DNA from 2 places in the Bacillus sp. iso_77 genome. Region 2 is predicted to be linked to the other one. Evidence: a T-box and tRNA genes for the amino acid it is inferred to sense, from the RefSeq annotation. Region 2 holds a T-box; the other holds one or more tRNA genes.
What was found. The T-box of region 2 lies ahead of thrS (threonine--tRNA ligase). A T-box ahead of a tRNA ligase gene usually reads a tRNA of that ligase, here a tRNA-Thr.
Positions count from the first base shown of each region.

Region 1: it encodes a tRNA-Thr, which carries the amino acid that the T-box ahead of thrS (threonine--tRNA ligase) is inferred to sense. The anticodon was not compared.

Region 1 is NZ_CM149683.1:177,295-184,923, forward strand. Features, by position in the region: gene AC0VYC_RS01005 (glycoside hydrolase family 3 protein) at 1-413, opposite strand, end outside; gene pbp4b (penicillin binding protein PBP4B) at 427-1,782, opposite strand; gene AC0VYC_RS01015 (PTS transporter subunit EIIC) at 1,795-3,174, opposite strand; gene AC0VYC_RS01020 (MurR/RpiR family transcriptional regulator) at 3,171-4,040, opposite strand; gene murQ (N-acetylmuramic acid 6-phosphate etherase) at 4,053-4,964, opposite strand; tRNA gene AC0VYC_RS01030 (tRNA-Glu) at 5,185-5,259, shown strand; tRNA gene AC0VYC_RS01035 (tRNA-Val) at 5,266-5,341, shown strand; tRNA gene AC0VYC_RS01040 (tRNA-Thr) at 5,345-5,417, shown strand; tRNA gene AC0VYC_RS01045 (tRNA-Tyr) at 5,446-5,530, shown strand; tRNA gene AC0VYC_RS01050 (tRNA-Gln) at 5,535-5,606, shown strand; gene rocF (arginase) at 5,743-6,654, shown strand; gene sigW (RNA polymerase sigma factor SigW) at 6,840-7,403, shown strand; gene rsiW (anti-sigma-W factor RsiW) at 7,418-7,629, shown strand, end outside.
Region 2 is NZ_CM149683.1:804,570-812,198, reverse strand. Features, by position in the region: gene AC0VYC_RS04000 (hypothetical protein) at 1-412, opposite strand, end outside; gene AC0VYC_RS03995 (hypothetical protein) at 430-996, opposite strand; gene thrS (threonine--tRNA ligase) at 1,170-3,089, opposite strand; T-box leader at 3,141-3,365, opposite strand; T-box leader at 3,403-3,626, opposite strand; gene AC0VYC_RS03985 (HNH endonuclease) at 3,815-4,576, opposite strand; gene AC0VYC_RS03980 (DNA alkylation repair protein) at 4,822-5,652, opposite strand; gene AC0VYC_RS03975 (MFS transporter) at 5,841-7,028, opposite strand; gene AC0VYC_RS03970 (MerR family transcriptional regulator) at 7,055-7,629, opposite strand, start outside.

The DNA.
Region 1 (7,629 bases), 630 kb from region 2:
TTTCCTGGGAAATGTGTTCCCTTTTGTAGTCTTGTGACGATTCCGCCTTCTTGATCAATGGAAATGAGTAAAGGAATGTTGGGTGATGCTTGTTGAAATTCATGTGTGAGTTTGACGGTTTGTTTCGTATCAACGACATTTTCTGCAAATAAGATGACACCGCCTAAATGATATTTCTCTACAAGGTGAGAAACTTCTTTATTCATTTTTGTGAAGCCTGTAGGAGCGGATTCACCTTCTGCTTGCCAATTGCGAAAGTCTGGCATGAGCATTTGGCCAATTTTTTCATCCAAGGACATGTCCTGAACCATTTGTTTGGCAGTTGGGAGAGAGGCGGAGCTCACCTTTTCCGTTGGAATGGAAGAGGTGAGCAGGCCCAAAACGAGTGCAGCGGGGAACAGAGCTTTTAACATCGAATTCCTCCTTTTACTTAAAAGATTCGTAGATTGCAGTCATGATGCTTCCATAAGTACCAGTTGGGAAAAGGTCACCTTCAAATTGATTTGGGTTGACTTCAGGTGAAACGACGGGTGAATGTTTTTTATTTGTCAGCAAGACGACGCCTAGATTGTGTTTTGGATCAATCAATGTCATCGTTCCGGTCCAGCCTGTGTGTCCATACGCTTCTTTACTTGCGTATTTCCCAAACATCCATTCCATGTCAGTATTGCCGTTTTTCCGCCAGCCTAGCCCGTAAGTTGGGTTCGTGTCTGATGATTCCGTAAAGAGATCGATAGAAGCTTGGTCAAAGATGGTTGTTTTCCCATAGCCTCCTTTATTGAGCATCAGCTGAAGCAGTACGGCCATATCTGATGTATTAGAGAAAAGTCCAGCATGTCCGGAGACACCTGCCATTGAGTAATAGGCTTTCTCATCGTGGACTTCACCTAGCAAGGTATACCTGCGAATGTTTTCAAAATCGATGACACCGTCGCGTGTATTGCCTAGACGCTCGGTTGCTGCAAAATGCTTTGGCTTGAATCCCTTTTTCAGCGGATTGAACATGGTATGTTTTAGACCAAGCGGTCGATAAATCGTCGACTCTACATATTGATCAAGAGGCATACCGGTTTTTTTCTCAATGATCATGCCTAACAGCATGTAATCAATATCACTATAAATATGCTGAGTGCCTGGCTTGTATTGCAGAGGCACCTTTGGTAGCCATTTCATGGTTGTTTGTCTATCTTGAGAGAAAAAAGAGCCCGCTTGCTCTTTGCTATAAAATAAAACACTGGAAGGCAGTCCGGCAGAATGGGTGAGAAGATCCTTGACTCGAAGCTGATCTTTGCCGGTTACCTTTGCATCTGGTTCATCTTGAAAGTCAGGCAGGATGGTTTGTATTTTTTCATTTACATCTAGTTTTTGTTCATATACTAGCTTTTGCAGGGCATAGTTGGTGGCATACATTTTTGTATTGGATGCCAAATCGAACAGTGTGTTCTTTTTCATTTTCTTATAGAATTTGAGTTCTGTTGTCCCTTTATATTTTTGTCTGTAGCCATAGGCTTTTTGATGGACGATCTGACCATCCTTGATAATGATGAGTGCTGCCCCTGGAAACCCTGCTTTGATATCGTTTTGAATCATGTGATCAACCTTCCTAAGCTGCCTAGAAGAAAAACCTACTTGTTCCGGTCGTTTTGCTTTTTTTAAGACGGGATATTCTTCAGGTGCTGTTTTAGACAAAGACGATACAGGATGGGAGCTAGTTGCAAATGTTTGTACTGGTAACCCTAGGAGCATGAACAGACTTGTGATGATGAGAAAATATTTCTTCAAGAGCTAGACCTCCTATTGCTTATTTTCCTCGAATTCAACAGCCATATCATCATGAAATCCGAATAAGTATGTGAAGATAAATCCAGCGACATATGCAATGAAGAGACCTATTAAGTAAAGCAGCATTTGATGTGTGTGAACGATAAAGGTTAATGGGAGACCTGAAACCCCGATTGCTTTAGTGGCGATTTGGAAATAGGCTTGAAATGCTCCGCCGATTCCTGCGCCGAGACAAGCAGTGAGGAAGGGTCTTCCGAGCGGGAGTGTGACACCGAAAATGAGCGGTTCTCCAATTCCAAGCATTCCTGAAGGAAGTCCGCCTGCAATGGCTCTTTTCAGCTTTTTCTTTTTTGTTTTCATATAAATGGCAAAAGCAGCACCGACCTGTCCTGCGCCTCCCATAGCGAGGATTGGCAGAAGCGGGTCATCTCCAATTGAATTAATCAGTTCCATATGAATAGGTGTTAGGCCTTGGTGAAGTCCAGTGACAACAAGAGGAAGGAAGGTAGCACCAAGAACAAATCCGGCAAAAATACCGCCAATGTTTAATAGATAAGTAAGTCCAGAGGTGATGGCATCAGATATAAATCCGCCGACTGGCATGAAGATAACGTACGTGAAAATGCCTGTAATGAGTAGTGTGATGGTTGGTGTGACGATGATATCGAGTGATTGCGGGACGAAGCGTCTGATCCGGGTCTCAACAAGTGCCATAAAAATAGCTGCAAGAAGAACACCGATAAGTCCGCCTCTACCTGGTAGAATATTAGTGCCAAATAACATAATATCAGCGGCAGCTGGGTTAATGATGAGAATACCTGCTAATGCGCCTAATGCAGGAGAGCCACCAAATTCTTTTGCGGCGTTTGTTCCTACTAATATACCGAGATAAGCAAACAAGCCTGAGCCTATAACGGTTAGGATAATCGCAGCTTGAGATTTTTCATCGAGCCAGCCTGCTTGCACGACCGCTTTTGTAATACCCGTTATAAGACCCGATGCAACGAGTGCTGGAATAATGGGAATGAAAATGCTGGCGATCCGCCGTAAGAACAGCTTGAATGGTGTGCGGTTCTTTTGTGAAATGGCTTGTTTGTTTTTCTGTGCTTCGTTGTTTAAGTCATATGAACCTGAGGCATTGAGCAGCTGTTCAAACGCACTTGATACTTGGTTGACAACACCTGTGCCTAAAATGATTTGCAGTGTTTCCGCTTCGACGACGCCAATGACGCCATCGAGTTCTTTGATCGCGGTGGTTTGCACTTTTTCACGATCAATGGGTGTAATTCGGAGACGTGTCATACAATGTGTGTGGGAAGAGATGTTTTCAGAACCACCACAGAGTGAAAGGATGTCTTTCGCCAACTGCTGATATTTTTTTTGATGACTCATGTTGAATCCCCCTTTGTTTTTCGTTTCATGGAGCGGATGGCATGCCTTGTTTTGTCAATATATTGTGCTGTCTGTTCATATTGACGAGAGGCTAAACTGAGGAACAAGACATCGATTAAATAGAGCTGTGCCATTCTAGAGGAAGTGGCAGCACTGCGAAAAGGTGCTTCATTGGAACCGGACGTTGATAGATGGACATCACACAATGCAGAAACGCTTGTATGCCCTGGATGCGTTAAAGCAATGGTTTTTACTTCATTTTCTTTGGCGAGCTGAAGGGCTTGGATGATGTCTAACGTTTCTCCAGAAAAGGATATACCGAACACAATGTCATTCTTTCCAGCATTTGCGATGACCGTAGATGCGATGTGCATGTCAGTAAAGGCTGTAGCTGCATAATTGATTCTGAGAAATTTCTGCTGGGCATCAGCTGCGACGATGCCAGATGCACCCACACCGATAAAATGGATTTGGTTTGCATTCAGCAGCAGTTGAACAGCTTTTTCTAAAGCTTCTACATTTAAAATAGAGGCTGTATCTTTGATCGATTGAATGGTGTTTCCTGCTGTCTTTTGAATAATGGATTGAAGTGGTTCATCTTGTTCGATATCCCGGTAGCCTTGTTTATCAGTGTGCATTAAATCTCCAGCGATCCGCATTTTCAAATCGTGATAGCCATCCAGCCCGAGAGACTTACAGAGGCGGATGACGGCAGAGCTGCTTGCACCGGCAGCCTGACTGATTTCATGCACTGTGCTTTTAATGACTTTGTCAGGATGGGCAAGGATATAGTCTGCAATGATTTTTTCAGATTGGGGAAGCTTTGATTTCATTGTGTGTAGTAGGGTGAGTCCGCCTGCTGACATGAGTTTCCTCCTTTAAGATTGATGACGTAAGATGGCTTTGTCGATGTGACCATCTGCTTTGTTGAGCAGGTCTTTGGCTGTCTTTTTATCTGTTTTGGTTTGGAGCATGACGATGGCTGTTTTAACTTCTAAATCGGCTGCTTCAAGGGCTTTTACGGCTTGTTCGTAGGAAGCATTGGTCACATGCTGAATGATGGTGATGGCGCGTTCTTTCAGTTTATGATTGCTTACTTTTACATCTACCATCAGGTTTTCATATACTTTGCCTTGTCTGATCATGACAGAGGTGGAAAGCATATTTAAAATCATTTTATGAGCGGATGCGGCTTTCATTCGTGTTGACCCAGTGATGGCTTCTGCTCCTACGACGACTTCAATGGCGCAGTCTGCTAGTTCGCTAATCTCTGCTTGTTCATTGCAGCTGAGGGCTACTGTTTTTGCTCCAATGGTTCTAGCATAGTTTAAAGCGCCAATGATATAGGGTGTTCTACCGCTCGCCGCGATACCCACAACCGTATCTTTTGATGTCAGGTGGATGTGTTCTAAATCTTTTTGACCAGCTTCTTCACTGTCTTCCACATCTTCTGCTGCATGTGAAAAGGCAGAGTCGCCACCGGCCATGATGCCTACGATGACATCAGGTGAAATGCTATAGGTAGGTGGACATTCGACCGCATCCATTACCCCAATTCTGCCGCTTGTTCCAGCGCCTAGATAAATGAGTCTGCCCCCATTCGAGATGGATTCAAAGGCAAAGTCACTTGCTGTCTTTACGTCTGGAAGGACACGGTTGACGGCTTCAGCGACCTTCATATCTTCCGCATTGATCATTTGGAGTATTTCTAGCGGGCTGGCTTGTGAAATTCTCATGGTGTTAGGGTTTCTTGATTCTGTTGTCAAAGAACGCAGTTGAGATGGCTGCATGTGACATACCTCCTTATTTCTTCATTTTCAGTATATTGAGTATGACATGAAATTTCAATATTATATTTAAATACTGAAATTATATTTCAGTCGAAATGTTGTGCTGATGAGGGTTGAATAGTTAGAAAATAAAAAAAATAAAAATCCCCTTTACAAAAGGGGGACAACCTGTATATAATAACTTTTGTCAGCTTCACGGAAACAGTAAACTTGACAAACTGGCCCGTTGGTCAAGCGGTTAAGACACCGCCCTTTCACGGCGGTAACACGGGTTCGAATCCCGTACGGGTCACCATCATGTGGAGGATTAGCTCAGCTGGGAGAGCATCTGCCTTACAAGCAGAGGGTCGGCGGTTCGAGCCCGTCATCCTCCACCATATGCCGGTGTAGCTCAACTGGTAGAGCAACTGACTTGTAATCAGTAGGTTGGGGGTTCAAGTCCTCTTGCCGGCACTGTTTTTCTTTTATCAATTCCATATGTGGAGGGGTAGCGAAGTGGCTAAACGCGGCGGACTGTAAATCCGCTCCCTCCGGGTTCGGCGGTTCGAATCCGCCCCCCTCCACCATTTTTGGGCTATAGCCAAGCGGTAAGGCAACGGACTTTGACTCCGTCATGCGTTGGTTCGAATCCAGCTAGCCCAGTTAAGACACCTTTTTTAAAAAGGTGTCTTTTTTTATTTTGACGATTGGAATGTATAACTATTCAAAATATTGTTGAGTTGAGTCAGAAGGCACCGAGAAAGTAAAATATAAGCATGAACGGAAAGGGGATGTACATATGGGAGATCAAAAGAAGGTCACAATTGTCGGGGTGCCGATGGATCTCGGTCAAATGAGAAGGGGCGTCGATATGGGGCCGAGTGCCATTCGCTGTGCTGGTGTAAAAGAAAAATTGGAATCGCTTTCATTTGATGTCGAAGATCTAGGGGATATTCCTGTTGAGCAAAGAGATGATGAGAAAGGTCTCTATACAAGTGAAAAACTGAAAAACTTAACGGAGAATGCTGGCGCAAACCAGCTTCTTGCTGAAAAGGTTAGCGGTATTGTGCAGTCAGGTTCGTTTCCGCTGATTTTAGGCGGGGATCATAGCATTGCAATTGGTACACTAGCCGGTGTAGCCAAACATTATGAAAATTTGGGTGTCATTTGGTATGATGCGCACGGTGATTTAAATACAGAGGAAACTTCTCCTTCTGGAAATATTCATGGGATGCCGCTCGCTGTCAGTCTCGGCTTTGGGCATGCTGATCTAATCAATATTGGCGGTTATACACCTAAAGTAAAGTCTGAGAATGTGATCTTGATCGGTGCTCGTTCTTTAGATGAAGGAGAGCGGGCATTGATTAGAGAAAAAGGTATTAAAGTGTATACGATGCATGAAATAGATCGATTAGGGATGACGAGAGTGATGGAGGAAGCCATTGCGTATTTAAAAGAAAGAACAGATGGTGTTCATTTGTCGCTTGATTTAGACGGCCTTGATCCAGCGGAGTGCCCTGGCGTGGGAACGCCGGTTGTTGGCGGCATCAGTTATAGAGAGAGTCATCTTGCAATGGAGCTTTTAGAGGAAGCAGGGATTTTGACTTCTGCTGAGTTTGTTGAGGTGAATCCGGTATTAGATGAGAAAAATAAAACAGCAGAAGCGGCAGTTGCATTAATTGGTTCTTTAATGGGTGAAAAGCTATTATAGAGCGGGACTTGTTCCCGTTCTTTTTTTAATTTTGGGGAAATTTAAGGATATGTTAAGGTTTTTACCGGCTGATAAGCGTAACATGCTGTCAAAAATTTGTTACACTATTTTTTAGAGGAGAATGAAACCTTTTGGAACGAGGTTCGTATACATAAAGACCGGTGAAGGCAGAGGTTGAATATACTATGGAAACAATGATTAAAAAGAGAATTAAGCAAGTGAAAAAAGGCGACCAGAACGCATTTGCAGACATCGTAGACCTGTATAAAGACAAAATTTATCAGCTGTGCTATCGTATGCTTGGGAATGCACATGAAGCAGAAGATATTGCGCAGGAGGCGTTTATTCGTGCCTATGTGAATATTGAGAGCTTTGATGTGAATCGTAAGTTTTCCACGTGGCTGTACCGCATTGCAACCAACCTGACCATCGACCGTATTCGTAAAAAAAAGCCGGATTATTATTTAGATGCAGAGGTGGCAGGGACAGAAGGACTGAATATGTATTCTCAAATTGCGGCTGACGGCATTTTGCCAGAGGACGAGGTGGTGTCGCTTGAATTATCGAGCACCATTCAGCAAAAAATTTTAAGATTACCCGATAAATATCGCTCGGTCATCGTATTAAAGTATATTGATGAACTCTCGTTAAAAGAAATTAGTGAGATTCTGAATATACCAGTTGGTACGGTGAAAACGAGAATACACAGGGGTAGAGAGGCTCTCCGGAAACAGTTGAGAGACCTTTGAGTGAGGTGATTTTGATGAGCTGTCAGGAAAAAATCGTCCTGCTTATGCATCAGTATTTAGACGGGGACATTGAGCCCGAAGATGAAAAAGAATTAAAGAGCCATCTGCAATCGTGTGAGGAATGCCGTACTCATTTTCAACAAATTGAGAAATCCATCGCGCTCGTGCAGAGTACATCTCATATAGAAGCACCATCTGATTTTACTGCAAAGGTGATGGCAGGTCT
Region 2 (7,629 bases):
CTATTGCTTCTTCGAAAGAAAGTTCCCCTTTCTCCTTCTGATGCATATGAAAATGCTCTCCATAGATCAATCCTGTTTCTTGTTCGATCCATTGAATGACATGAGCTGGATAAGGTCTCTTAAACGTGACACCATGCTGCGCATAGGTTTTGTCCATAACAAAAATAACCGACTCGGTCTGTCCTGTATTCAAGTTCACTTCAATGACAGCTGTGCCGTCTGGGTTTAGATCATGGTCCTCGGGTTCCGTTTCATGAGAGGGAAACCATTCCATATTCAATGTATACACCGTTTCATTGAACATATTGACGTAGCGATGAAAACTGTGTCTTTTTAGGTAGTAAAGATCTAAGCCAAATTTCGCCTTTGTCTGATCGATTAGTTGTTGAATGTTTGCATTCAATGAATTCACCTCAAAATGATGATGTTTTATGGAAGAACAAAAATAACGATAAAGATGAAGATGATGATTGCCATAAAAAATCCTAAAGCGATTGCCATTATATTTGACTCTTTTGTGTAGCCTGTTAATTCACCTACAGTCGATCGGTCAATTTTTCTAAAACGAAAAAGCATGCTTATATTTAAAATGGCTAGAACCATCAAAAACAAGAAAATGATCAATGCAGGATCGACGTCACTGAATGCATTATCCACATTTTGTAAAGTGAATGATTGAATAAACATAATGACACTCAATATGATTTTCCACACATGATCTAACCGTTTTTCCTTTTCCCACTCTTTCCCTAATTTCTCTTTTTCATAAATAGCTACCTGCTCTAAAATAGGTATGAAAGACTTTGTTGTTCCTTTTCTAATAAAGCCTAAAATGCCTTGAATAAGCATTAGAATTCCTAAACAAAAAAGGAAATGTGTCAGTTTGATTTTAACAATTTGAATCAACATAAAAAAAATGATGATCATAAGTCCGACAAATAAATTAGAGATAGCGATTTGTTTTGTCCTCATCTTTTTTAGTGCAGCTTGTTCCATGTGATAAACTCCTCCTCGTTTCAAATTTTTCTGATAAACGCTCTATCCTTATTACGATTTTAACGAAAAAATGTTTCAATATTTTCCCTTTCAATTGTCAATTCGGCTTTTTCACAAATGAAAAGACGTCCACATTCAATGGACGTCTTTTCCTTCTTCATGAAATCAGCACATCATATTTGAGCTGTTCTGTCTTTTATTTGCTGGGCTGCCAAGTGTTTAAAGTCATCAATAGACAGCAGCTTTGACATTTTTTCTCCATGTTGTCTGATGTTCAGTGTTTTTTCTTGCATTTCTGTATCTCCAATGACAGCGATATAAGGAATTTTTTGCATTTGTGCTTCTCTCATTTTATAGCCGAGTTTTTCATTCCGTTCATCGATTGTGACTCTAATTCCGATATTTCTTAATTGCTGCTGCACCTCTATGCAGTAATCAAGGTGAACGCTTGAGACAGGTATGATTTGTACTTGGATTGGTGCGAGCCATAACGGGAAGACGCCGGCAAAATGTTCAATGAGAATACCAAGGAACCGGTCAAGTGAACCAAAAATGGCACTATGAATGACAACTGGCCGCACCTTTTCATTTTTCTCGTTGATATATGTTAAATCAAATTTCTCTGGCATTTGAAAATCCAGCTGAATTGTGGCGCACTGGTGGCTCCGCTTTAGTGCATCTTGAATATGAAAGTCGATCTTCGGACCATAAAATGCCCCATCTCCTTCATTTAAGTAGTAGTTAATCTTTAACTGATCAAGCACATTTTTTAGCGCTATTTCGGATATATCCCAAATAGCGTCATCCCCTAATGCTTTTTCTGGGCGAGTGGATAGTTCGACTGAATACTCAAAACCAAATGTCCGATACACATGATCAACTAATTGAAAAATCCGTTTGATTTCAGCTTCGATTTGATCTTCTCTTAAAAAAATATGGGCATCATCTTGGCAAAATGTTCTGACCCTGAACAATCCATTTAATGCTCCGCTAAATTCATGACGATGCACTTGACCAAATTCAGACATTCTAATTGGAAGGTCTCTATAGGAATATAAGTTATTTTTGAACATGAGCATATGCCCTGGACAGTTCATCGGTTTTAAAGCAAAACTTGTATCGTCTACTTCTGAGAAATACATATTCTCATGATAATGATCCCAATGGCCTGACTTTTCCCAAAGTTCTTGGTTCATCATAAATGGAGTACTTACTTCTTCATATTGCGCTTGACCTCTCACTTCTCTAGAAAAGGCCATTAATTCATTTCTGACAATCTGACCTTTTGGTAAATAAAACGGCATGCCTGGCGCTTCTTCTGAAAACATAAAGAGGGATAACTGTTTCCCTAATTTCCGGTGATCACGTTTATTTGCTTCTTCCATGAAATGAAGATAATCAGCTAGATGATTTGGATGCTGAAATGCTACACCATACACTCGCTGCAAGACATCCTGATTGCTATCTCCCCGCCAATATGCCCCTGCCACACGCATTAGTTTAAATGCCTTTAAATACCCTGTAGAAGGCAAATGAGGTCCACGGCACAAATCTATAAATTCTCCTTGCTGATAAATCGTGATGGCTTCTTGTCGAGGGAGATTTTTTAAAATATCCAGTTTATATGGATCATGTGCAAACATCACTTCAGCTTCTTTGTAAGAGACCTCCATTCTTTGAATAAGGTGATTCTCGTTTATGATGTTTTTCATCTCTTTTTCAATCATTGCCAAATCCTCTACGCTTAACGTTTGATTCAGCTTCATATCATAGTAAAATCCATTCTCAATGACAGGTCCGATCCCCAGTGTCACATTGTCATATAACCTTTTCACAGCTTGGGCTAATACATGTGCAGCTGTATGACGTAACACTTCCAGCCCTTCTTTTGAATCAAGTGTTAGAATCGAAACCCCCGCATCGTTGTTTAACGGATAACTTAAGTCCACTGTCTGATCATTGATCTTTCCCGCTACTGCTTTTTTTCTTAAACTTGGGCTAATATGGGAGGCAACCTCTGCGACTGTCGTACCTGCGGAGAACTCCTTGATCTTTCCATCTGGAAATTGAATTTTTACCATTTTTTCTCTCATCACTGACACACCTTTCTCTTTTTTGAAATAAAAAAACACACCCATCCCTCATAGAGGGACGAATGTGTAATCCGTGGTTCCACCCAAATTTCCATAACGCGTATTCGCTTTATGGCTCTGGCGCCGTAACGTGGCGTAGACGGTATTGGATACTGCAATGTTCCCCAATACAGCTCAAAGGTGGTAAGATAGCTTTTCTGCGTTAGGAAGATTTCACCGTGACTTCCCTCTCTGTGAACCGATAAAAGCTGCTCATGTCCTTTTCAAAGCAATCATGCTATAAAAGTAAACAAAAAAACACACCCATCCCTCATAAAGGGACGAATGTGTGATCCGTGGTTCCACCCAAATTCCCATAATGCGTATTCGCTTTATGGCTCTGGTGCCGTAACGTGGCGTAGACGGTATTGGATACTGTAATTTCCCCAATACAGCTCAAAGGTGGTAAGACAACTTTTCTGCGTTAGGAAGATTTCACCGTGACTTCCCTCTCTGTGAACCGATAAAAGCTGCTCATGTCCTTTTCTTCGCTTTTGATTTCTCCATATATTACATGATGATGGGGAATGATGTAAAGATTTATTTTGTACAGTGCTATTGAATTTTATTCTTCAAATGACATTTTGAGTGACTGTACTTAGGCTATAATCAATTTGTATTAAATACTCAATTAGTATCCTAATTTGGATAGTAATCTTAAGCCAGCCATAATTCCCTTAGATTTCTCAATCCTGATAATACGTGTATAGCTGTGAAATTTCTATATCAATTCCACATTTAAGAAGTCTCTCTCTCCTACTGTGAAATAGCTTATCTAATATTTCTTTCTTGTCCTCAAATCGTCCATAATGGATTTTCTTATGACAGACTAAACAAATTGAAACAATATTAGCATGGATGTCTAAACTGTGATCAAATTGATCCTGATATTGCATTGGTATCAAGTGGTGAGCCTCTACATAATTCTCTCCATTAAACTTAGAAATAAAGTGTTTATGCTGATTATCAAACTCACATAAATAATGTGCATCAGCTACAGCCCCAACTGCATAATTAGGATTTCTACTCCATACCTTTCTATTTTTCACTAACCTATGTTTAGGCTTATCATTTGGTTTATCCTCAATATCAGCTCTGCTGACATCAGCAGGATTTCCTATTAGGTACTTTTCAAACTGCTGCTCCTCTTTGAACAGCTCTGCCTGTAACTCAGAATCATAATAATACTCAATGTATTTTTTTAAATGCTTTAAAGCTACACTATACATCCTGTGTCCTTTTTCATTTTTCTTTTTAAACTCAGAATTACTAAGAATTTCATCAATAAAGGCAGCATCAGTTAAATTAAATAAATTAATACTCTGTAATCCATAGTCTTCTAATTCTGAGGATATTGTGCCAATTGCTTTAGAGTATCTTCCAATAGAGTATGGTTTTATATTTGCATAAGTTCTCAACCATTCAGCAAAAGTATCTTGATTCATCAATGGTACTACTCACTCTCTCTGTATATTGTTTTCTTTATAGATAGATATTATTTCTAGTTTTAGTCAGAAGAATTAATATGCTCTATTGAATTATGTATTACAAAAGCAATCTTTGACTCAACAAAACGAAATTTGTACCATTCTGAAGAATAGTACTTCTGAATAATAAACCTGCAAATCTCTAAGAATTTCCTATCATTTAGATAAGAATCCCTCAAAAAAGGAAATTTAGTTCATGTTCTTTTTCACAAATTCCCCTTCACAATCGTTCTCTTGGCTTTTTTAACAATCCTGCTAGTCGCTTTTGTATCAGAATCCTTTGACCACTGTTCACATAGGTTTCTTACCCAATTCGGCTGTGCTTTACTAGCGTCATTCAGCCAGTTTCCTACAGAATCTTGAACATATGTTGATGGATCAGATTTGAGGTGATCTAGAATAGGCAGTGCCCTCTCTGGTTCCTGTTTTAATAACTCAATATGCTTTGTCCATACACCTCTTGGACGGATCGACTCTACAGAGAACCGGCGAATATTTTCATCCTCGCTTTTTGCCCATTCTGTTAAATATTCTATACTTTGATCGAGCTGATCACTTAAACTGTCTCTCACTGACATCCAAGCAATTTCGCGAACACCAAAATGATGATCAGCTGCAAATGGCTGAATGTACGCTAGTTTCTCTTCCAAAGAGGATGAATGCTGCTTGTTCATATAAGCCGCCCAGCAGCGAACGCTATCAGATATGTGGCGACTGCATGCCTGTATGACTTCCACTCGTTTTTCCTCATTTTCTTCCTGCAGCACTTCATCTAACAAATGACCTATGAGACAAATTGCTTTCATGCCTGACTCAGATTTTTGTTTGGCAACTTCAGATGAAACATAGTCCAAATGATCGTCTAAGCCAAGGGACGGCAGGACATGCTGTATTAGCGTCATATGATTGACCGCTAGCCATTCAGTTAAATTTACACTCTCTATCTCCCCTTGATTCAAAAGGGGCAAGACGTCATGAGGAATGTCACTTCCCTTTCGAGCGCCTTTCCGATTGATGATCTCCTCACTTATTGGCATTATGTATATCTCCTGTCTAGCAGTACTTTTTCGGCATTCATTTTTAGAGTAATTTGTTATTAACCCTTAAAAATCTTTGGATATTTACTACTATTGTAGCAAATAAACTTCCTCAACTGGTGCATTCTTCAAATCAAAAAAAGGAACTACCCGAGATAAGTAGTTCCCACAATAAAAAACTGAATATGTTACCTTCCTTGCTCCATCACCTTCAAACTCTTCTGCTGAGAGATTCTGTCAAACGCCACCATCAAGATGGTCATGAGTAAAGCGAGAAGAACCGTTCCAGCACTGATCCAGCTCAGGTGCAATATAGATGTCCTGCTCAATACAATCCCCCCTAACCCCGAGCCTAAAGCAAATCCGAATTGAATAAATGATGTATTGACACTTAATGCGATATCAGGAGATTTCGGAACAAGGGTTACTAGATATAGCTGCTGAGCTGGTGATGTACTCCATGTTGCGATCATCCATATCATGATAACAGCCACCATGATCACGAGATTCCCTGTGACAAATGCTAGTAGCATGAGCATCATGATTTGCAAGATGATGCCAGAAAAAATCGTGAAGATTGGCCCTTTTTTATCTGCTGCCATCCCTCCAAGGCTTGACCCTAAAAAGCTACATATTCCCGCTAGTAACAAAATGCCACTGATTTCTGTGATGTTAAGGTTTGCTGATGCTTGCAGGAAGGGCGTTAAATAGGTAAATAACGTGGAATATCCACCTACATAAAATAGCGTCACTGCCACCGCAAGTAATATCCGCTTATCTTTTAAAATCGATAATTGCATACGAAGCGTCACCGGCTCTTGTTCTTTCATAGAGGGGATTCGCCTATACACCACAATCAGCGGAATAAGCGTGATCACTCCAATGGCTGCGAATAATGCTTTCCATCCGATCATACTGCTTAGAAATGTCCCAATTGGAACGCCTAAAACCAAGGAGCTGCTTAATCCCATTAAAATGATGCCAATCGCTGTTCCTCTTTTTTCCCGTTCTACAAGACGAGTTGCAACCGCCATCGCCACTACAATCGCCGTTCCCCCACTGATTCCTTGTAAAATTCTTGTGATCATGACCATTTCAAACGAATGGCTGATACTTGTGATGAAGTTACTTAAAATAAAAGTGATCAGCGTCCATGTTAATATTTTTCTGCGGTCCATATTGATGGTCAGTGCGATGACAATCGGTGCACCGATTGCGGCCGAAAGTGCTAAAGATGTGACCAATAAGCCAGCAGTAGACGTTGTGACATGTAAATCATGTGCGACCATTTGAATAATGCCAGTAATGATGTATTCGATCGTTCCGATTAAAAAAGCTGCTAAAGCAAGTAAATAGACAACGGTTTTATTTTGCATCGTGACGTTTCTCCTTTGGGCCATGTTTACGATTTGATTTCATTCTTAATAGGAATTTGAATTTCAATGAGTCTGCCTTCTTCATTTTCTGACAATGGGTAATAGATTTCTCGGCCCGGCTGATCATCTTTCACGCGGTATCCGTTATGTTCAATCCATGTCGCCAGGTCAACACAAGCAGTTTGTGCGGATGGAGAATGTGAATGAAATAAGAGTGTTGCCATGGTGTCTTCTGCAGGTAACGTGCGAATTGTCATTCCCTGAGGAAGCGAGCACCTTAACGATTTGACGGAATACCCCACCTCAAATTCGAACTCACTTTCTTTATCCAGTGATTCTCTCCATAACACTACTTGTGGTCCCGAGATCGATTCTTGTTGATGTTTATGTAATAAATGATGAAACATTTGAAAGAATGAAGGGATTTCTTCAACAGTTCCGTTGGATTGAAAAGACATGATGCGTTTACTTTCAACAGATTTAATGATGACCTCCTGTTCTTTTTCAACACACCCCTCTCGTTTGATGAGATGCATCCGCTCCTTAATACGGGCTAATTTCTGTTGTTCTCTTTCGATCAATTGCTGAATCTCACTCTCTT